2 regions of the Bacillus sp. TCT6 genome follow, and region 2 is predicted to be linked to the other one. Evidence: riboswitches for the same ligand, from Rfam matches in the RefSeq annotation. Region 2 holds a riboswitch; the other holds the start of a gene.

Region 1 (16,090 bases), 1.0 Mb from region 2:
ATCGTACTGATTATAATAAAGATTTATAAAAGTAATTTCTAATTTATGGGAATAAAAGGTTTTTTGAAGTGCTTTCCGAATCAATTTAGTAGTTTACATATTGAAAGTGAGGAAAAAGAATCATGAAGATAAGAGAAGCGTTATTAAGTGAAGCAAATGAATTAAGTGAATTCGCACTACATTCAAAAGCAACGTGGAATTATAGTGAAGAATTCATACTTGCCTGTAAGGAAGATTTAACAATTACGGAAGAGTACATAAAAAATAATTTTGTATATGTTTTAGAAAACGATAATACGAAGATTGGGTTTTTCTCATTTTTACATAACGATAAAGCTCTCGATTTCTTATACATTCATCCTCGTTACAAAGGAAAGGGGTATGGAAAAATAATGTGGAAGTTTGTAATAGAGTAAGCAAAGGAACTAGGAATAAAAAGCTTTACAATTGATAGTGATCCGAATGCAAAAGGATATTACTTAAAAATGGGAGCACAGTTAATAGGAGAGACACCATCAACTGTCTTTAAGGGTCGTTTACTGCCTCTTTTGAAATATGATGTGTAAAACTATTAATAGTAGGGGAAGATTAGAATGGATGATGTAAAGGAAAAAAGAATATATGAAGCACTAATAAAATCGTGGTCGATTGAAACAAGTTCAAAGTGGACAATTGAAAATCCAGCAAAGGGACAATGTGGTGTTACAGCTCTTGTCGTTCAAGACATATACGGAGGAGAAATTAAAAAGACAAAAGTAAGAGAGGTATGGCACTTTTATAACTTTATAGATGGGCAGAGATTTGATTTTACAGAGACTCAATTCAATGGGAAATTGAATTATATGGATGAAAAGTCAAATCGGGAAGAAGCATTTGCAGATACAAATGAAAAGCAATATAGCATTTTGAAGGAAAAAATAACAAAAGAATTAAAATTATCTTTTGACTCTTAATCTTTAATAAGTTACTATAATGGTGGTAACTTATTAAAGGGAACTTCATAGAGTTGAAAGGGGAAATACTTTTGAAAACAACTTATGTAAACGCTACAATTGTAACGATGAATGAACAAAACGAAGTGATAGAAAATGGATATATCATTGTAGAAAATGATCAAATTATAGATGTAAAGAGCGGAGAATTCGCTAATGATTTTGCAGTAGATGAAGTAATTGACATGAAAGGAAAGTGGGTTTTACCAGGGCTTGTAAATACACATACACACGTTGTAATGAGTCTCTTAAGGGGTATTGGCGATGATATGTTATTACAACCATGGCTGGAGACGAGAATTTGGCCACTTGAAAGTCAGTTTACTCCAGAGCTTGCGGTTGCTAGTACGGAATTAGGATTACTTGAAATGGTGAAAAGTGGTACAACATCATTCTCTGACATGTTTAATCCAATTGGAGTAGATCAAGATGCAATTATGGAAACGGTATCAAAGAGTGGGATGCGAGCTGCTGTTTCAAGAACTTTATTTAGCTTCGGAACGAAAGACGATGAAAAGAAAGCAATCGAAGAAGCTGAGAAATATGTGAAGCGTTACTATAACGAAAGTGGCATGTTAACTACGATGGTTGCACCGCATAGTCCATATACATGTAGTGCAGAACTGTTAGAAGAGTGCGCTCGTATTGCAGTAGAAAATCAAACGATGGTTCATATTCATCTTTCGGAAACAGAGCGTGAAGTACGTGATATTGAAGCGCAGTACGGGAAACGTCCAGTAGAATATGCAGCAAGTTGCGGGTTGTTTAAACGCCCAACAGTTATTGCACACGGTGTAGTATTAAATGAAAATGAGCGTGCATTTTTAGCAGAACATGATGTTCGAGTAGCACATAACCCAAATAGTAATTTAAAACTAGGTTCTGGTATAGCAAATGTAAAAGCGATGCTAGAGGCAGGAATGAAAGTAGGAATTGCAACAGATAGTGTGGCATCTAACAACAATTTAGATATGTTTGAAGAAATGCGCATAGCGACTTTACTACAAAAAGGTATTCACCAAGATGCAACAGCGTTACCAGTTGAAACAGCTCTTACACTTGCGACTAAAGGAGCTGCTGAAGTAATCGGGATGAAACAAACAGGATCACTTGAGGTTGGAAAGTGTGCTGATTTTATTACGATTGACCCATCTAATAAGCCGCATTTACAACCAGCAGATGAAGTGTTATCGCACCTGGTATATGCAGCTAGTGGAAAAGATATAAGCGATGTAATTATTAACGGAAAGCGTGTCGTTTGGAATGGCGAATGTAAAACGTTAGATGAAGAGCGTATTATATTTGAAGCGAGTCGTTATAAACGAGGTTTACAAAGATAGATAATTATGTGGCAGTTGAAAAAGCTATCCTTTTTTAAAAGGATAGCTTTTTTCTCGAACGAATAAATATTCAAAAGAATGTCGCATCTTTCTGTTCATATTTCTGCTATAATATATTACGCTTTATAATATTTTATATTTAAGGAGAACAACTCATGAAGCGAAAAAAGAGCCATTTAATGGTAATGGCACTTGTTACATCTTTATTATTAACAGCTTGTAATAATAAAGCGGATAAAAGTGACATAGAGGTTAAAAAACAAGTGTTAAATGTAACAGTATCAGAAGAAATTCCTTCTCTGGACACTGTGAAAACAACAGATGGTACATCAGCGCACGTTATGCAGAATATATTTGAAGGGTTATATGTATTAAATGATCAAGATCAGCCTACTCCAGCCATAGCAAAATCGTTTAAAAGAAGTGAAGATGGTAAGAAATATACATTTGACTTGCGTAAAGATGCAAAATGGTCAAATGGGGATAATGTAACAGCAAATGATTTTATGTTTGCGTGGAAACGTGCAATTAACCCTGAAACAGCATCTCAATATGCGTCCATGCTCTTTTATGTAAAAAATGCGAAAGAGATTAATAAGGGAGCAATGTCTCTAGATGAACTTGGAGTTACGGTTATAAATGATTATAAGTTAGAAGTTGAACTAGAACAGCCAATTCCGTATTTTTTACAGTTGTTAGCATTACCTATATATTTACCACAGCATGAATCATTTTTGAAAGAACAAGGAAACAATTATGCATTGGAACCTAGTAATCTCATATATAACGGTCCATTTGTATTAGAAAAATGGAAGCATGAACAAGAGTTTCAATTAAAGAAAAATGCTACATATTGGGATCAAAAGAAAGTGAAACTAGACGAAATAAACTTTCATATCGTGAAGGATACAATGACAGCTGTAAATTTATATGAAGCCGGAGATTTGGACCGGGTACCTATTAATTCGCAAGTTGTAGACAAGTATAAGGGGAATAAGGAATTACATATGTCGAGTGATCCTGGAATTGCTATGCTTCGTTTTAATGAAAAAAATACCGCGTTAGCAAATAAAAAGGTGCGTCAATCTATTTCATTAGCGTTAAATAAAGATGATTTCGTTGCTCACTTTATTAATAACGGAGCAAAACCTGCAAGTGGACTTGTACCAGTTGGTCATGTAAATGAAGAGACTGGCAAAGATTTTAGAAAAGAAAACGGAGATCTTTCTCTATATGACTTACAAAAGGCGAAAAAGATTTGGGAAGAAGCGAAAAAAGAACTTGGAGTAGGCGAAGTAAACCTTGAGTTTCTAACATTTGAACAAGATAACGCAAAACGTATGGCAGAATATATAAAAGGTGACTTAGAAAAGTATTTGCATGGATTAACGATACAAATTAAACAACAGCCATTTAAGCAAAAATTACAGTTAGAACAAACAGGTGATTACGATATAACTATGGCAAATTGGGGACCTGACTATAAAGACCCAATTAGTTATTTAGAGTTATTTACGACAGGGAATCCGAATAATAAAATGAATTATTCTAATGTTCGTTACGATGAATTAATAAAGAAAGCGAAAACGGATTTTGTACTAGATAGGGAAAAACGATGGGAAGCGTTGCGAGAAGCCGAGCAGGTATTATTAGAAGATGCTGCGGTGGCGCCGCTTTATCATATTGGCTCAGCGTATGTACAAAAGGAGTATGTAAAAGGGATTGAAAAACATCAATTTGGTGGTGTTTATACTTATAAGAATGCTTATATTGCTAATGAATAAATACAAAAAACCTTACTTTTTAAAAGTAAGGTTTTTTACACATGAATTCTATTAAACCGATTTTAATAAAGCGTAAAAATTCGTATCATATGGGATATCATCTTGATACATATAATTTTTTAGAACGCCTTCTTTTTCAAAGCCTAATTTTAATAGTACTTTATTGGAAGCTTCATTTTCAAGAAATACAATTGCCCCGATCCGCTTTAAATGAATCGTATGGAAACCGTATGATATAACCTCAGAAACAGCTTCAGTCGCATATCCTTTTCCCCAGTGTTCAGGTAAAAAGGCATAACTTATATTGGCTCGTTTATGCTCAGAAGACCAATCGTGAAAACCAATGGTACCGATGAGTTCTTTCTTGTCTTTTAATTCGATTCCCCATTTTATACCGTTTCTTGCATTGTAACTGAGCTTAAAGTTATGAATGATTTGTTTCACTTGATCAACATCTTGTAACGGTTTTTGGCCATAATAGCGCAGTACATTAGTATTAGAAAAGCATTGTAGTATACGCGGTGCATCTTCTTCGGTAAGTTCTCTTAAAATGAGTCGGTCTGTTTTCAATATAGGAAACATGCTTTCACTCCATTTCTTTTGAAACTAGAATGTGTTGTTATTATATAATCTAGTCTGAAAATAAAGATTATTCAAGAGGGGAGTAAGGTTTTAATTTATGATAAAATTGATTGTGGAATATATTTCAAAAAGAGGTTTGTATATGGAGAAAAATTCAATTTTAATTGTAGATGATGATCAAGATATTGTTCAATTTATAAAAGTGAATCTAATGCAAGAAGGTTTTAAAGTTTTTAGTGCTCATAACGGAGAAGAGGCTTTAGAAATAATAAATAATAACAGTATTCAACTTGCTATTTTGGATATTATGATGCCTCAAATGGATGGTATAGAACTTTGTAGAAGGGTTAGAGAGAAACATAGTTTACCAATTATGTTTTTAAGCGCGAAATCATCGGATGTAGATAAGGTAATTGGATTTAGTACTGGGGCAGATGATTATATTGTGAAGCCGTTCAGTACAATTGAATTTATCGCAAGAGTGAAAGCTCAATTAAGAAGGTATACATATTTCAACCAAAATGCTGTTCAAGTAATGGAAAAGAAAATAAATATTAGAGGTTTAGAAATAGATGAAGTGTCGAGAACAGTAATGTTATATGGAGAAACAATGAATCTTACGAAAACTGAATATGATATTTTGTACTTAATGGCCGCTGCAAAGAATCGTGTGTTCACTATTGAAGAAATATATGAGAGCGTTTGGAAAGAAAGAGCCTATGAAAGTAATAATACAGTAATGGTTCATATTGCAAGATTAAGAAATAAAATTGAAGAGAATCCAAAAGAGCCGAAGTTTATTCAAAATGTTTGGGGAGTCGGATATAAAATTGAAGATTAAATCATTACAAGGCATTAGAGCTAAGTTTTTTATTGCATTCATATGTAGCATTTTGTTAGCAACTGTAAGTATAATAGCGTTTCAAATTGTAATTGGAAATATATATAGTCATGTTACTGCGTTAGAGGAAAAATATTCATTTTTATATTTTATAGTTTTTTTGATTTTTACTACAACATACTTTGCATTCATGACAAAAACGATGATGAAAAGATTATCTCAAATTAATAAGAACGTGAAGAAAATAAGTGATGGTAATTTTGAAATACATATACCTATTTCGAAAAGCGATGAGATTGGTGAACTAGCGGCAAATGTTAATAGAATGGCGAAAAGTTTAAAAGAGTCTATTGAGAATGAAAAAAAATCACAGGAAATGAAAAATGAAATGATTAGTAATATTTCTCATGACTTACGAACGCCAGTAACATCTTTAATAGGTTATGCGGACCTGTTAGGAAATAAACTTCATTCAAATGGAGAAGAATGTGAAGAGTATGTAAGTATATTAAAGCGAAAAAGTTATGAATTAAAAAATCAAGTAGATGATTTATTAGAATACTGTCAAATAAATTATAGAGAGATTGAATTACATAAAGATGAAATAGATATGAAAGCATTAATTGAACAAATCATGATTGACTTTGTACCACAATTAGATGATGCCAATATGAGCTTTTATATTAAAAGTGATGAAGTGCTACATGTAGAAGTTGATGTGGCACTTATAGTGAGACTATTTGAAAATGTAATAGGTAATAGTATTATGTATGGAAAAGATGGAAAGGAAATTGCAATTGGAATTTCCAATAAAACAATGAATGTTGAAGTAGAAATTAAAAATTTTGGACAATGCATTCCGAAAGAGGACCTTCCTTACGTTTTTGAGAAATTTTATCGTAGTGAAAAATCACGTAGCTCTCATACGGGTGGGAAAGGAATAGGACTTGCAATTTCGAAAAGTATAGCACAGCTCCATCAAGGGGATATAACTGTACGTAGTAACGATAAAGAAACAGTTTTTACTGTAAAATTACCGCAGTATAAAAAAGTAAGAAAGTCGTAAGTATTTCTTTCATATGTCGTAATTTTTACTTTGTATCATTGAGAAAAAGGATATGAGAGTAGGGATACGACATGTGGAAGAAATTTTTATTAGTAATTATAGTTCCTTTTTTAATTATAAGTTGGAGTTTAATTTATGTAGCTAATGGTGTTACATCAGTCTTTGTTTGGTGGTGTATACAGGCTTTTAGTGTAATTTCAGTTTTTCTCTTAATAGGATCAGTAATAATGTTTTTTTTGAACGGCATTTTTAGAAAGCGGATAGATAGAACGCTACTTTTAATTATTCTGTTTTCTATCATTGGAGCTTGGCCTGTCGGTTGGTTTGCTAATATAGGTAGAATTGCTTATCCAGCAGATATACAATCGATGAGTCCTAAAGCAGTAGTTCGTGTTCCTTTGAATGAACGAGCATTGATAGGTTGGGGCGGTGATCGGTTAGAAACGAACTATCACGTTATAAAACCAAATGAAAGGTGGGCATATGATATCCTTATGCCGCCTGCTGAAGTGAAAAGTAGTATGTTAGAGGATTATGGAATATATGGAGCAGAAGTAATGGCACCAGCTTCTGGAACAGTTGTATCTATTAATAATGATGAAAAAGATGTAGTTCCAGGAGAGGATGATTTTCAGTCGATGGCGGGGAATCATATTTATTTACGACTAGATGAATCAGGGACATTTTTGATTCTTGCCCATTTAAAGAAAGGCTCAATTAAAGTGAGGGAAGACCAACATGTAAATGAAGGAGAGGTTCTTGCTCAAGTCGGTAACTCCGGAAGTTCAAGTGAGCCGCATTTACATATTCATCATCAAAGGCAGGATCCGTCCAAAGTAAATATGTTTTTTGCGGAAGGATTGCCACTTTACTTTCGAACTGAAAATGGTGTCATGATGCCGGAAAGAGGGACATACATAAGTGGTAAGTAGAAGAAAATCATTTCATCCAAAAAGGGTATTCCAAATTAAAATTGGAATACCCTTTTTTCATTACCCTACAAACGTTTGATACAGTAAGAAAATATTTAAAATGATAACGAGTGCTGCAATTATCCATGCGATAAATGTTGTTATACGGTGGTTAACGAGTGCACCCATAATCTTTTTATTACTTGTAAACATAATAAGTGGCACTAGTGCAAATGCAATACCAAATGATAAGACAACTTGACTCATAACGAGAGCGTAAGTTGGATTTACACCTAAAGCGATAATAACTAGTGGTGGAATCATTGTAATAAATCGACGTAAATATAACGGAATATGCATGCGAATGAATCCTTGCATAATAATATCACCTGACATTGTACCGACAGAAGAGCTTGATAAACCTGCTGATAAAAGTCCAATCCCAAATAATGCAGCCGATACAGGACCTACTAAGTTGGTAAATTGAGTGTAAGCAACATCTAAATCTTCAACGTGCATACCGTTTTTAAAGAATAGTGCAGCTGCTACAATTAACATACTTGCATTAATTGCTCCAGCGATAACCATTGCAATAATAATATCGATAAATTCGAAACGAAAAATCTTTTTCTTTTGTTCGTCAGTTGTTCCAACCACGCGGCGTTGTGTTAATGCAGAATGCAAGTATATTGCATGCGGCATAACTGTCGCACCTAAAATCCCTGCTGCAAGTAATATACTGTCTACACCTTGGAATTTCGGAATAAATAGTCCTGAAAGAAGGGGACTTAATTCTGGTTTTGCATAAAAAACTTGGATCCCAAATGCTATTACTACAATAAAGATCATCCCTGTAATAATAGCTTCTAGTGAGCGAAATCCTCTGCGTTGAAACTCAAGAATAATAAATGATCCGACTGCTGTAATTAAAGCAGCTGGTAACATAGGTATTCCAAATAATAAATACAATCCGAGTGCTGCCCCGATAAATTCAGCTAAATCTGTAGCCATAATAACGAGTTCACCTTGTATCCATAAGCCGATAGACACAGGCTTTGGAAAGTTTTCACGAGCTATTTCGGGTAAATTGTTTCCTGTAGCAATTCCTAATTTAGCCGATAAAGTTTGGATTAATACAGCCATTAAGTTAGAAGCGAATATAACCCATAATAGTAAATATCCATATTGTGAACCAGCTGCGATATTTGTAGCAAAGTTGCCAGGATCAATATAAGCAACGGACGCGATAAAAGCGGGCCCTAAAAATGGTAACAGTCTTTTCCAGCCTTTTGTTTCTCCACTTAAAGCTAAGTGAGCTGATTGTACAGTTGTACTTTCAGAAGGGAGATGTTCATCTTTTGTTATATCTTTATTCATAGTAGTTTTCCCCTTTAAAATGTTAACTTGATGAAATTATTGTATTTATTCTTACTCATTATTTCAATACATTTAAATATGTTATGTGATAATTTCATTTGAACACGAAAGTTTCCTTAATGCAAATTATATGCCTTTATGCAATGGATGGTGTGATAATGTAAAATGAATTGGGAGTTTATGGTGTGATGACATGGGGAAACATAGTGAATTAAAGGGCTGTTTTTGAAATTTATGTGAACATAAAGCCGATAATACAGCATATTAATTGATGGAATTGCATTTGTATGATATATAATATATTGGGATTACAACATAACCATAGTGTTTTGATGTGTAATCTTGTTTTTTTATTTTTGTTAACTGATAGAAAATAGTATAAAGAAAAGAAAATGGGATTCATTTTCTTATTATATATGTTTTGATATGAACGTTAACTTATACATGATTTTAAAAATTAGATAGGTGGTAGAAATACATTGGCAACTACAAAACCATACAGAGTATTACTATATTACATGTACACAACAATTGAAAATCCAGAAGAATTCGCGGCAGAGCATTTAGAATTTTGTAATTCACTTGAATTAAAAGGAAGAATTCTTGTAGCAAAAGAAGGTATTAACGGAACTTGTTCTGGAACTGTAGAGCAAACAGAAAAATACATGGAAGCAATGAACAATGATCCACGTTTTGATGGTATCGTATTTAAAATAGATGAAGAAGAAGGGCATGCATTCAAGAAAATGCACGTACGTCCTCGTCCAGAATTAGTTACACTTCGTCTAGAAGATGACATTAACCCACACGAAATAACTGGGAAGTATTTAGAGCCAAAAGATTTTTATGAGGCAATGAAACAAGAAGATACAGTTATCATTGATGCACGAAATGATTATGAATTTGATTTAGGACACTTCAAAGGTGCGATTAAACCTGATATTGAATCATTCCGTGAATTACCAGATTGGATTAGAGAAAACAAAGAAACACTTGAAGGTAAAAAGATTTTAACTTATTGTACAGGCGGAATTCGTTGTGAGAAATTCTCAGGTTGGTTAGTTCGTGAAGGTTATGAAGATGTAAGTCAGCTTCACGGCGGAATTGTAACGTACGGAAAAGACCCAGAAGTACAAGGTGAGCTTTGGGATGGACAATGTTACGTGTTTGATGAGCGTATCGCTGTACCAGTAAATCAAAAAGAACATGTTATCGTTGGTAAAGACCACTTTACAGGTGAACCATGTGAGCGCTATGTAAACTGTTCAAATCCAGAATGTAATAAGAAAATTTTATGTTCTGAAGAAAACGAAGCGAAATATTTACGTGCATGTTCTCATAAATGTCGTGTAAGTCCACGTAACCGCTACGTAATACAACATGAATTAACGGAAGAGCAAGTAGCTGCTGCATTAGAGAAAATCGAAGCAGGGAAGTAAGCTGAATTCGTATAATAAAAAGGTACTCCAAGCTTTATTTTGGAGTACCTTTTTTGTTATACGGTTCTGTCATTTGTCGGTAATTCGATATATTTGAAAAATCGCTGATAAAAATTTCATTTACTGCAGCATACCACATATTTGGAAATAACCTTCTTTAATTTTTATCCTCTTTTTCTTTTACAGCAGACAGTACAGTTTGTTTTACCCATGCTTTTCTTCTTTTGTGCTGCACAGCCCATTGGTATAACCCTTGAGCCCCTAAAATAAGTGAAATGACAATGCCGCTAATCGCAATTAATAGAGCGAAAAATTCAAGAGGTGACGATATTTTGTTTGAATCGGTGTTTCTTAGAAGATCGATCATAGTAAACCCTAACATTTGGCCTACTACAGAGTAGAGCGTTAAAATTAATAATAAGAGACTATCTTTTTTTGAGGCGACATTTTCTTGATATTTAAACAAACTATCAAGATTTTGTTTCGCGTTCGAGTATAAAACCTCAATATTAAAAAGTTTTCTTAAGCGGAAGAAAATATCTTCACTTTGTGATTGAGATACTAATTCTAAAGAAAAATAATTAGCAGTGAACGAATTAATCGAATAAATTAATTTCTCTATTTCATTAGTATCTTGTTCAATATTTAGCTCAGCATAGGCGTTTGCCATTTTTAATAAAACAATTTTATGGAATAGGTTTAATAATAAAGCGTAATAAAATTCTCCGTACATTTGACTAGCAAGTTTATCGATTTCGCGTTCTCCTTCATTTGTTACACATGTAAAAATATGTTCTTCCATAATGAAATAACGATTTGGAGCCCATCTCTGGTAAGCGTGTTTTTTTAAATAGTTATGAATGTAAGGAAGGTTACTTGCACTCACATATGGCTTACCATCACTTGTTAATCCGGAAAGACTGGAAGTACGATAAACATCCACTTCATTAAGTTCCATACCTTCTTTTAGTGACAATAAAGTTTGGACGTACATTCTCTGGTCTTCAAAGAAAGGGAAGGTTTGAAAGTATGAACTTCTTAATCTCTTCTTTTCAAAGAAATCAGTTACGCCATGAAATAAATAACCAAAAATGAATTTTTCAACTTGGGAATACTTTTTTCCGTTACATTCAATACAAATAGACTCATTTGTATCAGTTTTAGTTTCAAGTACACGGAAGCGATCTGCGAATTCGATTGCTTCAGATAAAGTCATGTTTGGAGCAGTGTTTACTTCTGTTCGAATTGTTAAGAAGCCAAGTTCATAAGGACAAAGTGTTACATCAATAGAGTGTATCTTGAATGGAATTGAAATAAGGTTTGTTGTTAAATGTCCAGTTAAGTTAAGATCTTTTGAATAACGTTGCAAGCCCTTTTGATGCTCTGAGTGAGGAAAGAGAATTTTATTTGTAAATGAGAGATAGTATGCTTCCATATTTTGATGTGAAACTTTAAACTCCCCATAATATGTATTTTCATCATCGAGATGATCGAGCCGAAAAGGACGAAAATCGTTTTTTTGTAAGAAAGGGAACATATTTTGTTCATATCCAGTTTTAAACGAAAACGGGAATATAAATTGGAATATAGCTGTTGCTACACCTTTTTCCTCAATTGTTTGTATTGCCTCCATCTACATTGTTTCCTTTCCATATATGCTATAGAAACAACATGCCCAAATTTATTTGAAAATAACCACTGTTTTATACTCAATTGAGAGTGAAAATTCAGCTTATTTAGCAGAGGACATGTATAATGTTATGTATACTAAAAGTTGTAAAATTGTATTTTGAAAAGGGGGATGCTGTATGCGGATTTTAGTATTAGGCGCTGGTGGAGTCGGAGGGTTTTTTGGTGGCAGATTAGTCGAAAAGGGAGAAGATGTTACATTTCTTGTTCGTAGTAAACGGAAAAAACAATTAGAGGAAAGAGGACTTGTAATCCGAAGTGTTAACGGGGATTTTTCCTTCCAACCGAAATTAATAACGAAAGAAGAGAGAACTTCTCCATTTGATGTCATTTTATTTTCAACAAAAGCGTATCACTTAAACGAGGCTATTCAAGATTTGAAGCCGTTTGTTGGCGAAAATACTGTAATCATTCCATTGTTAAATGGTATCGCTCATTTATCACTACTACAAAAAGAATTCGGCGAAGAAAAAGTAATTGGCGGTTTATGCTTTATCGAGACGACGTTAAACGATCAAGGAGAAATTGTACAAACTAGTGCTGCCAACAGACTTGTGTTTGGAGAAATTAAGTCTCAAAATTCAGAGAGAGTAAAGCATATTTCTAAAGCATTTGCAGGTACGAAGTCTAGTTTTGTTTTAAGTGAAAATATTACGCAAGATATGTGGCATAAATATTTATTTATTACTGTAATGTCAGGTGTGACAACGTTAATGCGTGCACCAATTGGACCAATCCGTGAAAGTGAAGGCGGCCGTGATTTTATCCGTAATGTGTTTGAGGAATCTGTACAAATCATGAGAGTATTAGGAGCTCCAGTAAAGGAAAATATTGCCCAGGAACATATGAAAACGATTGATAAAATTTCGTATGATATGAAGTCATCGATGCAGCGTGATATGGAAAAGGGTTCATTTATTGAAGGGAAGCACTTGCAAGGATATTTACTGGATGTAGCAGAGAAATTTTCTATAGCGGCACCATTATTAGGAACTATATATCAAAATTTAAAGGTGTATGAAGAGATGACCTTTAACAAATCTGTAATAGAATTAGATGTATGAAAAAATAAAAAAGATAGCAATATATAAGTGTATTGCTATCTTTTTTATTTTTTTGTATGACAAATCATTTATTTCTTTTCGTTCTATCTGTCAAATTTATTTCCTGTTCACGTTTACCATATAACTGATTAATTTCATTTGCTACTGCATCTAAATATGAATCGGAAAAAATAGGCTTCTTTTCTTTAGACATATGGGTCTCCTTTGTGGATTTTTTAGTATTCATTATGTATATTTCTCAGCGGATTATGCGCAATCATTTTAATTTTTTTCTTATTAAAAATTTTTGTTTACTTTTTGAAAATAAAGGAGTATTATAATCCACAGTTTCAATTTTCTAAATCGCTGAAACCGCATGGTACGGGGGACCCGTTTTTACGGATTAGTACATAATCCGATGGGGTGAATCCTTGAAAAAGGTAGGGCTACTCATAGGCCCGAATCCGACAGCTAACCTCGTAAGCGTTATATTGAGAAGGAAGGTGGAGCTTGTGCGACAAAAAAAATAATGTCTACAAGTCTATTTCGCTATGGCTTGTAGACATTTTTTGTTTTCTGAAGAAATAGTTTACTGGCTGTAACAAGCAGAAAAGTTCGTACAAAATTATTGGAGAGTGGACAGCATTGGTTTCATCTATTAAAAGATTTTTAATTGGAAGACCGTTAAAATCAACGGAGCTTGGAGAACAAAAGCTTAATAAAACGAAAGCTTTAGCTATTTTATCTTCTGACGCATTGTCATCAGTTGCTTACGGTCCAGAGCAAATTTTAATTGCTTTAGCAGGTGTTGGAGCGATCGCCTATTGGTATTCCATTCCGATCGCTGTTGGGGTATTAGTATTATTGACAGCCCTTATTTTATCTTATCGTCAAATTATTTTTGCTTATCCGCATGGCGGGGGAGCGTATGTTGTATCAAAAGAAAATTTAGGGATGAATCCAGGCTTAATTGCTGGAGGATCTTTATTAGTTGACTATATTTTAACTGTTGCGGTAAGTGTGTCCGCGGGTACAGATGCAATTACTTCTGCGTTTCCTAGCTTACATGCACATAACGTAATTATTGCGGTTATATTTGTTATATTAATTACGATATTAAATTTAAGAGGAGTAACGGAATCAGCTTCCGTGCTAGCATATCCTGTTTATTTATTCGTTTTAGCACTATTTATATTAATTGGTGTGGGCATATATAATATTTTAACTGGTCATGTTTCACCTACTTTACATGCGCCGATTGGAACACCAGTTGCAGGAATTAGTTTATTTTTATTACTAAGAGCATTTGCATCAGGTAGTTCTGCTTTAACAGGTGTTGAAGCAATTTCAAATGCAATTCCGAACTTTAAAGATCCTGCGCCAAACAATGCTGCAAAAACATTGCTTGCAATGGGTGCATTACTTGCTGTGTTATTTTCAGGAATTGTATTTTTAGCTTATTATTACGGAGTGACTCCGAGTAAAGAAGTAACAGTTGTTTCTCAAATTGCTGAACAAACATTTGGACGTAATTTCATGTACTATTTCATACAAGGTACAACAGCTTTAATATTAATTCTCGCTGCTAATACAGGCTATTCTGCATTTCCTTTATTAGCGGTTAACCTTGCAAAAGATAAATTCATACCGAGAATGTTTACGATTAGAGGAGACCGTTTAGGTTACTCAAACGGTATTATTATACTTGGAGTTGCTTCGATTATTTTAATTGTAGCTTTCCAAGGACAAACAGAACATTTAATTCCACTATATGCAGTAGGTGTATTTATTCCATTTACACTTTCTCAAACAGGGATGGTATTAAAATGGCTTCGGGAAAAACCTGAAGGATGGGCTTTAAGATTAACGGTTAATTTAATTGGTGCAGTTATTAGTTTTATCGTAATGAGCATGTTCTTTTTAACTAAATTTGCACAAGTTTGGTCGATACTTATTTTCTTACCTGCAATCATATTCTTATTCCACAGAATTAAGAAGCACTATGATGCGGTAGGTGATCAGTTAAGTTTAAAAACTTGTGAACCACTTGTTCCGATTAAGGGAAATGTAATCGTCGTTCCGGTAGCTGGTATGACTCACGTAGTAGAAAATTCATTGAACTATGCTAAGGCTCTTTCGGCAGATCAAGTTATTGCTGTATATGTTGCTTTTGACAGGGAAGAGGAAAAGAAATTTGAAGAGAAATGGAAAAAGTGGCAACCTGAAGTTAGGCTTGTTACATTACATTCTCATTATAGAAGTATTATCCAGCCGCTAACGAAGTTCATCGATACAGTGCAATATAAGGCAAGTGAATCGAATTACCGCGTTACGGTCGTTATACCACAGTTCATTCCAAAAAAAGGTTGGCATAACATTCTTCATAATCAATCCAGTTTACTCATACGTGCGTATTTACTTTATAAAAGAAATGTTGTTATTACGACAGTTCCATATCATTTGAAAAAATAAGAAGATTTTTTTAGGATAGCTTCGTGAAAATGAAGCTATCCTTTTTGTGTATATGCTATGCATAATTGCATATGGGCTCGAAAATTATATTTATATAATTTTATCAGTTATTTTCAAGTAGTGTTTTCTGTTGTGATATGTAGATATTTCAATCTATAAAGTGAATCGGATTATATTTTGAAATAAGGACACGAAAGCTTGAAAATAAAGGGAATGAAAATACTTCTTTACGTTATATAAACAGCTGTGTTTAAATGACCTTACAGTACAAAACATATATGAAAACAAAACGAAATTTCATATTTACGTATGTTGTTTAGTTTAAAATGAATAATATTTTTATGTAATATATTCACTGTGTGAATGTGGGGATTTCGATGAAATAGAAAATTTATACAATATTATTCATACTAAACACATATGAAAAATAATAAAATGTTTTGTGATGATAAGTAAGTACTGTAGCAATACGAGAGAGGTGGTTCGTACATGGATCGCGGTGAGAACGTTCTCTATTTTAACCATCTCAAATTATAGGTAAGAAAATAGAATAA
Region 2 (16,090 bases):
TATCTTTGATGCAAAGCAACCTAATTTATTAGAGAAACTTGATGTGAAAAAATATACGTTATTACCAAATACAGCAGGGGCAAAAAATGCTGAAGAGGCTGTTCGCATTGCAAAATTAGCAAAAGCGTCTGGGCTTTGTGACATGATAAAGGTAGAAGTTATTGGTGATGATAGAACGTTATTACCGGATCCGGTAGAAACGTTAAAGGCATCTGAAAAGTTACTGGAAGAAGGATTTATCGTACTTCCGTACACATCTGATGATGTTGTATTAGCACGTAAATTACAAGAGCTTGGCGTGCATGCGATTATGCCAGGAGCATCTCCAATCGGATCAGGACTTGGTATTGTAAATCCATTAAATTTGGGCTTCATTATTGAACAAGCGACAGTACCAGTTATCGTTGATGCTGGTATTGGTAGCCCAGCTGATGCGGCATTTGCAATGGAATTAGGAGCAGATGGTGTGTTATTAAATACAGCTGTATCAGGAGCAAAAGATCCTATTAAAATGGCACAAGCAATGAAACTAAGTATTGAAGCAGGCCGTTTAGGATTTGAAGCAGGTCGTATTGCACGTAAGCGCTGTGCAACTGCAAGTAGTCCTTTAGAAGGAATGAGCGTAGTTGAATAATCGATATTCTCGCCAAGAACTATTTTCTCCAATTGGAGCAGAAGGGCAGCAAAAGATAAGAGAAAAGCATGTACTTATTATCGGTGCAGGTGCATTAGGTAGTGTAAATGCAGAGATGTTTGTAAGAGCGGGTGTGGGCAAGATAACAATTGTTGACCGTGATTATGTAGATTGGAGTAATTTACAAAGACAACAATTGTATGCAGAGAGCGACGTAAAGAATAATCTCCCAAAAGCTATAGCGGCTAAAAAACGTTTAGAAGAGATTAATAGCGATGTAACAATAAAAGCTCTCGTTCAAGATGTAACAGCTGAAGAGCTAGAAGAACTTGTTACAAACGTTGATGTAATTATTGATGCGACTGATAATTTCGAAACACGCTTTATTGTGAATGATATAGCACAAAAATATTCTATTCCATGGATTTACGGTGCATGTGTAGGTAGTTACGGTCTTTCTTACACAATCCTTCCTAGTAAAACACCATGTTTATCATGTTTATTACAGTCGATTCCGCTTGGCGGGGCAACATGTGATACAGCGGGTATTATATCACCTGCTGTATCTCTTGTCGTTTCTCATCAAGTAACAGAAGCTCTTAAACTGTTAGTAGAAGATTACGAATCACTTCGAGATGGGCTTGTATCGTTTGATATGTGGAAGAATGAGTATTTATGTATGAATGTACAAAAGCTTCGCCAGCATAATTGTCCTTCATGTGGAGAGAATGCATTGTATCCATATTTAAATAAAGAGAACACATCAAAAACAGCAGTTTTATGCGGACGAAATACAGTTCAAATTAGACCACCTCATAAAGAAGAAATAAATTTTGAACAATATAAAGAGTTGCTGGAAGGTCGCGTGAATGATTTAAATGTAAATCCATATTTATTATCATTTTCTGTTGAAGACAAGAGGTTAGTCGCCTTTAAAGATGGCCGTGTGCTCGTACATGGAACGAAAGATATAAGCGAAGCAAAAACGATTTATCATCGCTATTTTGGATAGAAAAGGATGAGTGGGATGAAAGTGAATAAAGCTTTAACAATTGCAGGGTCTGATAGCGGCGGTGGTGCTGGAATTCAGGCAGATTTAAAAACATTCCAAGAGCTTGGTGTATACGGAATGACGGCTATTACGGCAATTACTGCTCAAAACACGCTTGGCGTTCAAGGGGTATATCCTGTTCCTTTAGAAGGTATTACAGAACAGCTGAATTCAATTGGTACGGATTTAACACCAGATGCAGTGAAACTAGGAATGTTATTTAGTAGTGAAATAATTCAAATTGTTGCAGAACAAATTAAAAAATTTGGCTGGAATAATATTGTGCTAGATCCCGTTATGATCGCAAAAGGCGGTGCATCATTATTACAGCAAGAAGCAGTTCATGCATTACAAGAATATTTATTACCAGTAGCAACCGTTATAACACCGAATGTTCCAGAAGCAGAAGTGTTAACTGGGATGGAGATTCATAATGTTGAAGATAGTAAGGAAGCTGCAAAAGTATTGCACAAATTAGGTGCTAAATATGTGCTTATGAAGGGCGGACATGCAGAATATCAAGGTAATGAAGTAATTGATTTCCTCTTTGATGGAGAAGAATTTATTGAGTTTAGAAGCGAGCGAATTCCTTCAAAGCAAACGCACGGAAGTGGGTGCACATTTGCTTCAGCGGTTACAGCAGGACTTGCGAAAGGATACTCAATTGAAGATGCTGTTCAAGAAGCAAAACGATTTATTAGTATAGCAATTGAAGAGCCATTGAATATTGGTAGTGGTCATGGACCGACGAATCATTTTGCGTATAAAGTGAATAGAACGCGTGTATAGATAAGTGAAAAGCCAGTTTTATAACTGGCTTTTTTTCTGTTTACTTTTTCAAAATACAGGAGTAATATATCAGCCAGAATATATTTTTTTGTAAACGCTGAGTCCAATTATATGGAGCGGAGGAACCAATTTGTGCGTCTGCACTAGGGGTGAATCTTTCAACTTTGAAAGTAGGGCTACTCTCAAAGTCCGAATCCGACAGCTAACTTCGTAAGCGTCTTGAGAGAGGACGGTGCCATGATGGATACATCACTTCATCGATCTGATTAGTATAGGGGAATATCAATCTATGTTTGATTTCTTTTATACTAAGGAGGATGAGGTACATGGAACTAACACTTATTTGTGTGGGAGAAGAAAGTAAGGTAGATAGTTTAAGAGATCTAGTATCATTTCAACATGAGTTAATTATTTTTACGGCAAATGAAGAGATAGCGGCTGAAGTTAGGAATTGTGGGTTTGATTGGACTTATAGTTGCAGTAAGGAGCAGGACTTTACTAGTATTTTTGAGTGTATTAAGAAGGTGATTTTACTAGGGGATGAGCTTCCAATCGTTAGTTTTTTCACAGAACACATTCGCTTTTCTTTTCAAGCACCTATTACTGTTGTTACAAGGAATAAACGATATCCAGCGAGGCTCTATGAAACAATTGGAGCTAAGTTTGTCGTGTTTACAAATTGTGATAATATTTCTTTTTTATTTTTTGAATAGAGCGGGGGAAGAAATGATGAAGGTACTATTACTTGGAGATATAGCAAATCGTTGGGCAGTATCGGTAGAGCGAGTTCAAGAATTGGTTCAGATTGATCCCCTTTTTCCAGGGCCGTATATTATATTACCATCAAAAGATGCTTTGTATTTAGAGGTGGATATTACCGAATATGAGCAGCTACATGCAGAATTGTCACAGGTTTATATTCGCGGGAGAAATTTACGTGCTTTTTTACGAGGAGAATAAATAGTGAAATAAAAAGAGCGAATGCTAAGTGCAACAAGCTATGCACTTTATGTCATTCGCTCTTTTTATTTCGTATTGAAAAGATCATTTCTGTGAAAATGAAAGAAAAGACGAGTAAATAGATGAAAGAATATTAATAATACTCAATGTAAGCGTTTAAATAGATGGATATTTTCTTATTTTCAGTAATTTACCCCTTTACAAGTGAAATATAGAGGAGTATATTTACTCTCATAAATCATTCATAAAATTTCCAAAAAAACCTAAAATCGCTGAGTTCCAGAAATGGAGCGGGGGAACCAATTTTGTGCATCGTCACTTGGGGTGAATCTTTCAGTTTTGAAAGTAGGGCTACTCTTTAGGCCCGAATCCGACAGCTAACCTCGTAAGCGTTTAGAGAGGAGGTTTACTTTTTGTTGTTCATTTTTTGAACACTGAGTAGAGCTCAGTGTTCTTTTTTAATATTTAAATGGTAAATTTTAACAAAATGAAGAGAGGGATAGTTATGTTAGATGTTGTAATGGTCGGGATTTTTATTTTATTAGTTGCATCGATGGCAAGTCTTGCAAGTTGGTCAGATAAAGTTGTGAAAGAAGGAAAGCAATCATGATGATTGTCTTATCGGTTATAGTCGCAGCAATTACAGTGTATTTAGTGTATGCATTATTAAATCCAGAGAAGTTTTAATTAGGGGGAATCATTCATTATGATTTGGGTTGCAGTCATTATTACAATGCTCTTGTTTATTTTAGTAGCAAAGCCAATGGGGATTTATTTAGAAAAAGCTTTTCAAGGTAGCAAAATGCTAGATAAAGTATTCGGCCCTTTTGAAAAACTTATTTTTAAAATTACGGGTGTAAAAGAATACAATCAAACGTGGAAACAGTACGCATTATCATTAGTTTTACTCAATGGATTTATGATTGTTGTCGTATATTTCATTTTCAGATTACAAGGTGTGTTGCCGCTAAATCCAGCACATATTGAAGGAATGGAGCCTACGCTCGCTTTTAATACAGCAATTAGTTTTATGGCTGATACAAACTTACAGCATTATAGCGGTGAAAATGGTTTATCTTATTTATCACAATTAATCGGAATTACATTTTTAATGTTTGCAGCACCGGCAACGACATTAGCACTCGTTATGGCATTTATAAGAGGGCTCGCTGGAAAAGAACTTGGTAACTTTTTCGTTGATTTTACGAGAGCACTAACGAGAGTGTTTCTTCCTATCGCATTTATTGCGGCGCTAGTCTTTGTCGCACTTGGTGTACCGCAAACGTTAGATGGAGCGGTTACAGCACAAACGATTGATGGGGCAAAACAAAGTATATTACGTGGGCCTGTTGCATCATTCGTTTCCATTAAGGAACTTGGAAATAACGGCGGTGGATTTTTCGGAGCAAACTCTACGCATCCTTTTGAAAACCCAGGACAAATGAGTAATATTTTGCAAATGATGCTTATGATGTTATTGCCAACAGCACTTCCATTTACGTACGGACGAATGGTAGGAAATAAAAAACAAGGTCGTATTCTCTTCGTATCACTATTCATGGTGTTTCTACTAGGATTTATAACAATTACGACATCTGAACTAAACGGGAATCCGGCATTAAATGGAATGGGTATCGAACATGTACAAGGAAGTACAGAAGGGAAAGAAGTACGATTTGGAACAGTATTTTCTTCACTATACGCAACGGTAACGACAGCTGCTGAAACAGGCGCCGTTAATACGATGCATGATACGTTAACACCAATTGGCGGTTTAGTTCCACTTGTAAATATGATGTTAAACACAGTATATGGCGGCGTTGGAGCAGGTTTTGTAAATATTATTATGTATGCAATTATTGCAGTGTTTATATCTGGGTTAATGGTTGGACGGACACCAGAGTTTTTAGGTAAAAAGATTGAAGGTAAGGAAATGAAATTAATTGCGGTCACGATACTATTTCATCCATTGCTCATTTTAGGCTTTTCGGCATTAGCTCTTTCAACAAATTTAGGGACGGATGCTATTTCTCATTCCGGTTTCCACGGTTTAACGCAAGTTGTATATGAATATACATCGTCAGCTGCGAATAACGGATCTGGATTTGAAGGATTAGGAGATAATACACCGTTTTGGAATATTACGACTGGTTTAGTTATGTTTTTAGGACGTTACTTCAGTTTAATTACGATGCTAGCTGTGGCAGCTTCGTTGAAAGAAAAAACGGTAGTGCCAGAAACAGTCGGAACGTTCCGTACAGATAATAGTTTATTTGGTGGTATCTTTATCGGAACAATTGTAATTGTTGGTGCATTAACATTCTTCCCGATGTTAGTACTCGGACCAATTGCAGAATTTCTTACATTGAAGTAATGGAGGGTAAATGATGAGACCGGTAGTAGTAAAAGAAAAACAATTAAATGAGTCACAAATACATGCTGTAGAAGATGAAGTTAGACAAGCGAAAACGATGGATCGTGATATCGTAACACATGCGATGAAGCAATCCATTGCGAAATTGAATCCGAAAGTCATGATAAAGAATCCGATTATGTTCGTTGTGGAAATTGGATTTATCATTACGTTCATTTTATCTTTTCTTCCAAGTAGTTCTAGTAGTATACCAGGTTGGTTTAATATAACAGTTTCTCTCATTCTATTATTTACAGTTTTATTTGCGAATTTTGCAGAAGCATTAGCAGAAGGTCGTGGTAAAGCGCAAGCCGATTCTTTAAAGCAGTCGAAGAAAGATGTGTTTGCAAATGTTGTAAAAGAAAATGGAGACATTGTCCAAGTTTCAGCAACTGATCTTACAAAAGGTGACGTTGTTATCGTAAAACAAGGAGAAATGATTCCGAATGATGGCGAAGTAATCAAAGGGTTAGCATCTGTAGATGAATCTGCAATTACAGGGGAATCAGCTCCTGTAATAAAAGAAGCGGGCGGCGATTTTTGTTCCGTAACAGGCGGGACGATGGTCGTAAGTGATGAGATTACAATTGTCATTACGAGTAATCCTGGTGAATCATTTATTGATAAAATGATTTCGTTAGTAGAAGGAGCTGCTCGTCAAAAAACGCCGAATGAGATTGCTTTAAATACAGTATTAACGAGTTTAACGCTTATTTTCTTAATCGTTGTTGTGACGTTGCCGATTTTTACAAACTATTTAGGATTTCAAATTGATACAGCTGTACTTGTAGCGTTGTTAGTTTGTTTAATTCCAACGACAATTGGTGGTTTATTATCAGCAATTGGTATTGCCGGGATGGACCGCGTGACAAAGTTCAATGTGTTAGCGATGTCGGGTAAAGCAGTAGAAGCTGCGGGTGATATTAATACAATCATTTTAGATAAAACAGGTACGATTACTTTCGGGAACCGAATGGCACATACATTGCTTCCTGTAGGAAATGAGACGATTGAGCAAGTAGGGAAATGGGCCGCGATTAGTTCAGTTTTAGATGAAACACCAGAAGGTCGATCAGTTATAGAATATGTAAAAACGAAAGCTATATCATATAATCGAGAAATTGCAGAGCAAGGTGATTTTGTTCCGTTCAAAGCAGAAACGAGAATGAGTGGTGTGGATTTACAGGACGGAACGAAAGTGAGAAAAGGTGCTGTAGGTAGCGTAATTGAATGGGTTAGGTCACAAGGTGGAACGATTCCGAAAGATGTAAATCAAAAAGCAGATTCCATTTCCAAAGAGGGCGGGACACCACTTGTAGTTGCAGTGGATAATCGTATTTACGGTTTAATTTATTTAAAGGATACAGTAAAGCCAGGTATGCGTGAGCGTTTTGAACAATTGCGCCAAATGGGGATTAAAACGGTTATGTGTACAGGTGATAACCCGTTAACAGCAGCAACGATTGCAAAAGAAGCAGGGGTAGATGAGTTTGTTGCTGAGTGTAAGCCAGAAGATAAAATTGCGGTTATTAAAGCAGAGCAAGATAAAGGGAAACTTGTAGCGATGACAGGTGATGGTACAAATGATGCGCCGGCATTAGCGCAGGCTGACGTTGGATTAGCGATGAATAGTGGTACGACAGCTGCGAAAGAAGCAGCGAATATGATTGATTTAGATTCGAACCCGACAAAAATTATTGAGGTTGTAGGGATTGGTAAGCAATTGTTAATGACGCGTGGTGCGTTAACGACGTTTAGTATTGCGAACGATATTGCAAAATATTTTGCAATCATTCCAGCGATGTTTACACTTGCGATTCCGCAAATGGAGGCATTAAACATTATGAAACTAACATCACCACTGTCAGCGATTTTATCAGCATTACTATTTAATGCAGTTATTATTCCATTACTCATTCCATTGGCGATGAAAGGTATCGCATATAAACCAATGAGTTCGAATGCACTACTTGGCCGAAACCTACTTATTTATGGACTTGGCGGAGTGATTGTACCATTCATTGGAATTAAAGTAATTGATATAATTGTCGGCTTGTTCATATAAGGAAGAGGGGGAAAAAGATGGCGAAGAAACAAAGTATACTATCACCAATTATCCGTATTACTTTTACATTTTTAGTGTTGTGCGGGCTTGTATATCCGCTTATTGTTACTGGTATTGCACAAGCAGTAATGAAGGATAATGCGGATGGAAGTCTAATATATAATGATAAAAATGAAGTGATTGGTTCTAAATTAATTGGTCAAAACTTCACGGATCCACGTTATTTTCAAGGGCGTGTTTCTAGTATTGAATATAAGGCTGAAGCATCTGGTTCAAATAACTATGCACCATCTAATCCAGATTTAGAGAAACGAGTAGAGAAAAGTATTGAAGAGTGGAAGAAACAAAATCGGGCTGTTCCGGTAACAGAAGTGCCGATTGATCTAGTGACGAATTCAGGTTCAGGGCTAGATCCTGATATTAGTCCGCAGGCAGCTTCTGTGCAGGTGGATCGTATCTCTAAATTAACGAATATTCCGAAAGAAACGCTAAATCAGTTGATTAAAGATCAAACAGAAGGTGCTGCACTTGGCTTATTTGGAGAGAACCGCGTAAACGTTTTAAAGTTAAATTTAGAATTGCAGAAACTACTGAAATAGAAACAACGCTACCTCAATCTAACGGATTGAGGTAGCGTTGTTTCGAAAGAAAGGTTGTGAGTGTTTTGTATGCGGATGACTATAAACCAACTTTTCAAAGGCGAACACCAGAAGAGTATTTAGAATATATTCGTCAGCAAAACCGCGGGAAGTTAAAGTTATATGTAGGAGCGGCTCCAGGAGTAGGAAAAAGTTATAAAATGCTCTTTGATGCAAGAGAAATGAAAAAGGATGGTACGGATATTGTAATTGGTTTAATTGAAACGCACGGTAGAAAAGAGACGGAAGAAGCAATTGCTGATTTAGAAAAAGTTCCTTTAAAAGAAATAGAGTATAAAGGGAAAGTATTTTATGAACTCGATGTGGAAGGAATTATAAAACGTGCACCGCAAGTCGTTGTTGTGGATGAACTTGCGCATAGCAATATTCCTGGATCTAAAAATAAGAAACGTTATATGGATGTACAGGAATTGCTAGATGCCGGTATATCCGTCTTATCAGCTTTTAATATTCAACATTTAGAAAGTGTTCATGACATTGTTGCTCAAATTACGAATGTTAAAGTGCGAGAACGTATTCCAGATTTTATTTTACAAAAAGCAAATGAAATTCAGCTCGTTGATGCAACGCCGGAAGTATTAAGGAAGAGGTTAATAGATGGAAAGATATATAAGGAAGAAAAAATAGAGCAAAGCTTACAAAATTTCTTTACGCTTAATAATTTAGGGGCACTAAGAGAATTATCACTTCGGGAAGTGGCAGATGATATGGACGAGAAAATTAGCCAAACAGTAATAGAACCGATTGGTGTAAAAGAAAAAATTCTTGTTTGTGTACAATACAGTTCGACAGCGGAGAAATTAATACGACGGGGATGGCGCATGGCTGATCGGTTAAATGCTGAATTGTACGTATTAAACGTTGAGAGGGAAAATATAGATTCTATTTCAGCTGGGAAAAAGCAGACGATTGAAGAGTGGAAGTCGTTAACGAATCAATTTGATGCGAGTTTTGTTTTAGAAGAGGCAAAAGGAAGAAAGCCAGCGGATGTTATTATTGAAGTTGCGAAAAGACTACAAGTAACGCAAATTTTACTCGGACAATCAGCAAGAACAAGGTGGGAAGAAATTCGAAAAGGTTCAATTGTAAATGAAATTATGAGAGAAACGAAGTATATTGATATTCATATCGTTGCAGATCAAAGAGTTTAGAATAGAGACCATCTATAGGTCTCTATTTTGCTTTTTGTACAGCCTGAAAACGTAGCATTTTCAGTGCGCATAAAATGATAAATAGAAATGTAATTGCACCTAGGAAGAAAATCCAAAAGTAATTTTGATTAAATACAAGAAATCCACCTACAAGTGGCCCTGTGCCCATACCGAGATAGCGTATGAAGTTATACATACCGATGGCTGTTGCGCGTTCTTGTACGAATTCTTCCGTTAATAAAGTAGTGTGAGTTGGCATAGAAAGTCCCATACTAAAACCGTATAAAGATGTAACGATAATGGTGAATGGGATATTGATGCTATATGTGAAAGAGAATAAAGTGACACATATAATATTGAAGAAACTAGTGATGAATAAAGCTTGCTTTGTTGTGAGGCGTTTTTGCAAAAGCTTGTAGCAATAACTTCCTAACATAATAGAAAGGGACATTGGTACAAATATAAGGCCAATTTTACTTGCAGTTAAGTGAAATGAATTTGTTAAAATGCTCGGTAAAAAAACGAGGAAGCAAAAGTAAATACAAAATTGAATGAAGCCAATAAGAGTAATAGAAAATCCAGTTTTATTTTTTAAGATAAACCAGTAATTCTTTTTTGCTTGCGGTTGTTTACTTACAGTTGGTTTTGTTTCTGGAAGTAGTGAAATATTTATCGTTAATAAGAGAATGCCAAGTATAGATAAAAAGAGAAATACGGATACGTGGCCATTTATACTGCCTAGATAACCACCAATGAGAGGGCCGATCGCAGGTGCAAGAGCAAGTAACATTTGATACAGGCTCATTGCTTCTCCTCGTTCTTTTCCTTCAAATAAATCGCCGATAATCGTTGCTGCTACTACAGGTATAGCTGCTATTCCTATAGCTTGAACAGCTCTGAAAAATAGAAATACATATATGTTCGCTGAAAAAGCACATCCGATTGAACCAATTGTACTAATGATCAAACTAGGGATAAGGACAGATTTTCTCCCTCTTGTATCAATCAAAGGTCCATATATGAGCTGCATAATCGCAAGAACGAATGTGAAAAGGGAAACTGTTACATTTACAAGATAAAGAGAAGTGTGAAAAGAACCTTGAATCATCGGTAAGATAGGCGTGTAAATATTTTGAGCGAAGGAACCGAGTAAGGCACTCATACAGACGACATATAAAATGAAATGTATTTTGGATTTTTTCATCTTGTTAACCTCCTTGTCATTTAGTTTCCTCGGAAACTAAATTTATTTTAACATGATTTTCTCACTTGTAAATATGAAAAAATGATTTTAAAATGGTATATAGTTAATTTGTTTCTTTAGAAACTCAGGAGGCGAACGGATTGGATTATGCAACGAAACAAATGGAAATACTTTCGGACATTCGTACACTTTTGCATAAAAAAGAAGAACATTTGAAAGGGCAAAATGAGAAATTTCTTCGTGAGACAGGTATAAGTGGTATGTCTTTATCTGAGTTACATGTGATCGAGTGTATCGGGAAAAATGGTTTGATGAATGTAACTGCTATTACGACAGAAATGGGAATGACGAAGGGTGCAATCTCTAAAATTTGTACAAAGTTGTTTCAAAAGAAATTCGTTGAGAAGATGCAAATGTTAGATAATCAAAAAGAAATCTTCTTCCGTTTAACGGAAAGCGGAAATGAAATATATAAAGCTCATGATAAATTACATAAACAAGCTGAAGAAAAGTGGCTGTTATTTTTAGATAGATATACGAAAGAAGAGCAAGATTTTATTCAAAGATTTATAAAGGATGTCTCCAACCATTTGGAAATATAATTGGAAGAAAAAACTCCTTTTTCTCAAGTCTTTTGAATATAATTTCTGAAAGAACTCATATATAATAGAAAAAGATACTTAACATGGTGAATAATTAAAGAGTCAATATATATAGAGGAGAGAGTAACATGCTTGAAAATACGGGGTTAGTATTAGAAGGCGGCGGTATGCGTGGTGTGTACACGGGCGGGATATTAGAATACTTTATGGAACAAGATTTATATTTTCCATATGTAATCGGTGTATCAGCTGGTGCTTGTCATGCAGCGTCGTATCTTTCCAGACAAAGAAATAGAAATAAAACAGTAAATATTGATTATGCATCACACCCAAAATACTTATCGTATAAAAATTTATGGAGAAAACGCCAGTTATTCGATATGGAGTTCATTTTTCATGAGATTCCAGAAAAGCATGTTCCGTTTGATTTTGAAACATACTTTAATAGCCAAGAGCGTTTCCTTGTAGGAACGACAGATTGTGAAACAGGACAGTCTGTTTATTTTGAAAAAGAAGGAACGAATGATGATGCACTAAATTTATTACAAGCATCTAGTTCATTGCCTTTCATTGCACCTGTAGTAAATTACCGTGGTAAGCAATTATTAGATGGCGGGATTTCGGATCCAATTCCAGTTCGTAAAGCACAGGAAGATGGTTTTAAAAAATCAGTCGTTATTTTAACGAGAAATCATGGTTACGCGAAGAAAAAATCAAAGTTTGGATGGGTTGCAGCGAAAGCTTATAAAAAATATCCGAACCTTGTTAACACGATGCTGAATCGTTATGAAGTGTATAATGAAACACTTCACTACATTGAAAAAGAAGAACAAGCTGGGAATTTATTTGTTATTCGTCCAGAAGTGCCGCTTCAAGTAGATCGTATGGAAAAAGATACAGCAAAACTACAAAATCTATATGAGCAAGGCTATGAAGATGCAAAGAGACAGTTTGCAGATTTGCAGGCGTTTTTGCAAAAATAATAATTAGGCTGTGGAGATGGAGTTCTCTGCAGTCTTTTTATTATTGGTTTCAATACCGAATGTTGGTTATACACGTTTTTAGATTATGGTATAATATGGATAAAAGTATGTGAAGAGGTGATACATATGGAAAATGTATATAAAGGTCTTAGACATACTGGATTTACTATGTTGCTTATTTTTGGTGGTGTATTTTTACTGCGCTGGTTCATTCATGATGAAATGCTACTAGATCAGCTTATTGGGTTGAGTGTAGGGATGGTAATGGTTATTTCGTCAGTGTTCATTCAAAAGTACAGTAAAGAATTACAAGTAAATGAGAAGTGTTAAAAGTAACAAAAGAAAAGTAGAGCATCTAATTTCGATGCTCTACTTTTCTTTTATAAATAAAAAATCCCTCTTTATGAGGGATTTTAATGTGGTAAGAAAATTAATTGATAAGCAAACAAAATTCCAAATACATACACAAGTGGGTGAACAGCACGGAATTTACCTTTTGCTACTTTCATAAGTGGGTATGAAATAAATCCAAGTGCGATACCTGTTGCGATACTTGATGTAAGTGGCATGCTTAATATTACTAAGAATGCTGGGAATGCTTCATCAAATGCGTCCCAATCGATGTGGCGAACTGAACCCATCATAAGACTACCAACGATAATTAATGATGGGGCAGTAATAGCTGATACACCAGAAACGGCACTTACTAATGGTCCAAAGAATGCTGCTAGTGCGAATAGAACAGCTACTGTAACAGTTGTTAAACCAGTACGACCACCAGCTGCAACGCCAGCAGAAGATTCAATGTAAGCTGTTGATGGTGTTGTTCCGAACATAGAACCGATTGTTGCCGAGAATGAGTCAGATAGAAGAGCTCGTCCAGCTTTTGGAAGTTTCCCATCTTTCATAAATCCACCTTGTTGAGCTACCCCAAGTAATGTACCTGTTGTATCGAACAATGTAACAAGGAAGAATGAAAATACAACGCCGTACAATCCGTAGTTAATTACATCAGATACAGCAGTAATTGGATTTGAAACGATAATTCCTTCTGGTAATCCAGGCATTGATGTAACACCATTTGAGAATGTTAATTGTCCTGTGAAGAAAGCGATAATACCAGTTAATAGCATGCCGATAAATAGTGCGCCATTTACATTTAAAGACATAAGGATAATAGTAATTCCAAGTCCAGCTAATGCTAGTAGAACTGGAGCAGAGTGAAGATCACCAAGTCCAACTAAGTTTGCATCATTTTTTGTAACGATACCTGTTAAACGTAAACCGATAAAGGCGATAAATAGCCCGATACCAGCAGTAATTGCATGTTTTAAGTTTTCAGGAATTGCTTCCATTAATTTTGTACGGAAAGATGTAAATGATAGCAAAATTAAAATCATACCTGCTACGAATACAGCAGAGAATGCAATTGCGAAAGTCATGCCTTCATGTGCTTTTACAACAGAGTAAGAGAAGTAAGCATTTAATCCCATACCTGGCGCGATTGCGATTGGTAAGTTTGTAAAGATTGCCATAAATAATGTTCCGACAACAGCAGCAATAATTGTTGCTGTAAATGCTTGTTCAAATGGAACACCTGCATCCCCAAGGATGACAGGGTTTACGACAATGATATATGCCATTGTTAAGAAGGTAATAATACCTGCCATAATTTCAGTTTTAATAGAAGTTTTATGTTTTGAAAGGTTAAACATATAAACATCCTTTCTGTTTACGAATAATTTTCACAACAGTTATATATAATATTCGTTTTTTAACTATTTTGCAATAGTTTTGCATAAAAAGTTTACAACAATTCATATTTTGTGTCTTAAATTCGAATATTAATCGTAATATGATGTGCGAATTCCAGTTTTTATTATGCACATTATAAGAAAAAGGAGTTGAAAGAAGCTATGCCACAGCAAAAAAACTTTGTAACAATGCCGGCGCAACATCAAAATAAACAGCCTGGCATTGAATCATTAATGAATCCTCTACCGCAGTTTGAAGATCCCAATTATAAAGGAAGCGAAAAGTTAAAAGGAAAGAATGTATTAATTACAGGTGGAGATAGCGGAATTGGACGAGCTGTTTCCATCGCTTTTGCGAAAGAGGGAGCAAATATTGCGATTGCGTATTTAGATGAGGAGGGGGATGCTAATGAGACGAAGCAATATGTTGAGAAAGAAGGTGTAAAGTGTGTATTGTTGCCGGGTGATTTAAGTGATGAACAGCATTGTAAAGATGTTGTTCAAGAGACCGTCCAGCAGTTAGGTAGTTTACAGGTTTTGGTAAATAATGTCGCGCAGCAATATCCGCAGCAAGGCTTAGAGTATATTACAGCAGAACAGCTAGAGAAGACTTTTCGTATTAATATTTTTTCTTATTTTCACGTTGCGAAAGCCGCACTTTCTCATTTAAAGCAAGGTGATGTCATTATAAATACAGCGTCTATCGTTGCATACGAAGGAAATGAAACTTTAATTGATTATTCCGCAACGAAAGGGGCAATCGTAGCTTTTACAAGATCACTTTCCCAATCGTTAGTGCAAAAAGGGATTCGTGTAAATGGTGTTGCGCCAGGACCAATTTGGACACCACTTATTCCATCAAGCTTTGATGAGAAAAAAGTATCACAGTTTGGGAGCAATGTTCCGATGCAAAGACCTGGTCAACCATATGAATTAGCGCCAGCATATGTATATTTAGCGTCTAGTGATTCATCCTATGTTAGCGGACAAATGATACATGTAAATGGGGGAGTTATTGTAAATGGATAGTTTTCATTTATAAGAGCAAAGTAATGTTAATTCCACTTATTATAGTGAGCACTAGGGGGGATATAGCTGAAAAAGTCATGTTTCGTCATACTATTATTTTTCATCCTACCGGTTAGTGCTTTTGCTAATACAGATCATTTAATATTAGTAAATCTTACGACAAACCAGTTGTCTTTTTTTGAAAATGGAAATTACACAAAAACATTTCCAGTAACGACTGGAAGAGAGCGTACACCTACGCCTGAAGGTAACTTTTGTATTATAACTAAATTTAAAAATAAAGAATACCATCGAAAAAAAATACCTGGGGGTGCACCGAATAACCCTCTCGGTACGAGGTGGCTGGGACTAGATAAGAATGAATATGCGATTCACGGGACAAATCGGGAATGGACGATTGGAAGTAGGGAATCAAATGGTTGTATTCGCATGCATGACAGGGATATACAATGGTTATATGACCGAGTACAATTACAAACAAAAGTAATCATTTCTCGTTTTCATACGAGTCCCGAATATGAAGCGAATAAGCTTGGTTATCGCGTTGTGAGCTGGAATGGTCGAAAAATAGAAGAAGAACAAATTGGAGTACTTACGCTAGTAGACCGCGCGGATATATATTGGCAAGAACCAAATGGACAGTTAACGAAAGTGAAAACGGTATTGCCAAATGAAAGATATCCAGTGTACTCAAAACGAAAAGATGGAATATATTATATAGGAAACAATTCGTATATTATAGATGAAACAGGAGAGAAAATTCGTTACGAGCAAATTCCTTCTTCGATTTTAAGTA

What was found. Region 2 has a riboswitch for cyclic di-AMP ahead of AC0ONG_RS02395 (SipW-dependent-type signal peptide-containing protein). Riboswitches for the same ligand answer to the same signal wherever they lie in the genome.
Region 1: another riboswitch for cyclic di-AMP. It lies ahead of AC0ONG_RS07765 (APC family permease); the one in region 2 lies ahead of AC0ONG_RS02395 (SipW-dependent-type signal peptide-containing protein).

What each region holds. Positions count from the first base shown of each region.
Region 1 covers NZ_JBVYHX010000001.1:1,505,749-1,521,838, forward strand. The annotation lists partial or broken gene AC0ONG_RS07700 (GNAT family N-acetyltransferase) at 123-566, shown strand; gene AC0ONG_RS07705 (YunG family protein) at 594-953, shown strand; gene AC0ONG_RS07710 (bifunctional S-methyl-5'-thioadenosine deaminase/S-adenosylhomocysteine deaminase) at 1,007-2,332, shown strand; gene AC0ONG_RS07715 (peptide ABC transporter substrate-binding protein) at 2,488-4,116, shown strand; gene AC0ONG_RS07720 (GNAT family N-acetyltransferase) at 4,168-4,698, opposite strand; gene AC0ONG_RS07725 (response regulator transcription factor) at 4,841-5,539, shown strand; gene AC0ONG_RS07730 (HAMP domain-containing sensor histidine kinase) at 5,505-6,605, shown strand; gene AC0ONG_RS07735 (M23 family metallopeptidase) at 6,677-7,537, shown strand; gene AC0ONG_RS07740 (Nramp family divalent metal transporter) at 7,598-8,893, opposite strand; gene trhO (oxygen-dependent tRNA uridine(34) hydroxylase TrhO) at 9,373-10,332, shown strand; gene AC0ONG_RS07750 (hypothetical protein) at 10,490-11,965, opposite strand; gene panE (2-dehydropantoate 2-reductase) at 12,141-13,085, shown strand; gene AC0ONG_RS07760 (hypothetical protein) at 13,150-13,278, opposite strand; cyclic di-AMP (ydaO/yuaA leader) riboswitch at 13,419-13,565, shown strand; gene AC0ONG_RS07765 (APC family permease) at 13,710-15,536, shown strand.
Region 2 covers NZ_JBVYHX010000001.1:492,305-508,394, forward strand. The annotation lists gene thiG (thiazole synthase) at 1-634, shown strand, start outside; gene thiF (thiazole biosynthesis adenylyltransferase ThiF) at 627-1,646, shown strand; gene thiD (bifunctional hydroxymethylpyrimidine kinase/phosphomethylpyrimidine kinase) at 1,662-2,474, shown strand; cyclic di-AMP (ydaO/yuaA leader) riboswitch at 2,560-2,707, shown strand; gene AC0ONG_RS02385 (hypothetical protein) at 2,801-3,187, shown strand; gene AC0ONG_RS02390 (hypothetical protein) at 3,201-3,434, shown strand; cyclic di-AMP (ydaO/yuaA leader) riboswitch at 3,695-3,840, shown strand; gene AC0ONG_RS02395 (SipW-dependent-type signal peptide-containing protein) at 3,940-4,044, shown strand; gene kdpF (K(+)-transporting ATPase subunit F) at 4,044-4,121, shown strand; gene kdpA (potassium-transporting ATPase subunit KdpA) at 4,141-5,808, shown strand; gene kdpB (potassium-transporting ATPase subunit KdpB) at 5,822-7,912, shown strand; gene kdpC (K(+)-transporting ATPase subunit C) at 7,930-8,511, shown strand; gene kdpDN (KdpD-like non-kinase potassium sensor) at 8,568-9,722, shown strand; gene AC0ONG_RS02425 (MFS transporter) at 9,745-10,926, opposite strand; gene AC0ONG_RS02430 (MarR family transcriptional regulator) at 11,067-11,528, shown strand; gene AC0ONG_RS02435 (patatin-like phospholipase family protein) at 11,657-12,511, shown strand; gene AC0ONG_RS02440 (hypothetical protein) at 12,638-12,841, shown strand; gene AC0ONG_RS02445 (NCS2 family permease) at 12,925-14,226, opposite strand; gene AC0ONG_RS02450 (SDR family oxidoreductase) at 14,428-15,294, shown strand; gene AC0ONG_RS02455 (L,D-transpeptidase) at 15,361-16,090, shown strand, end outside.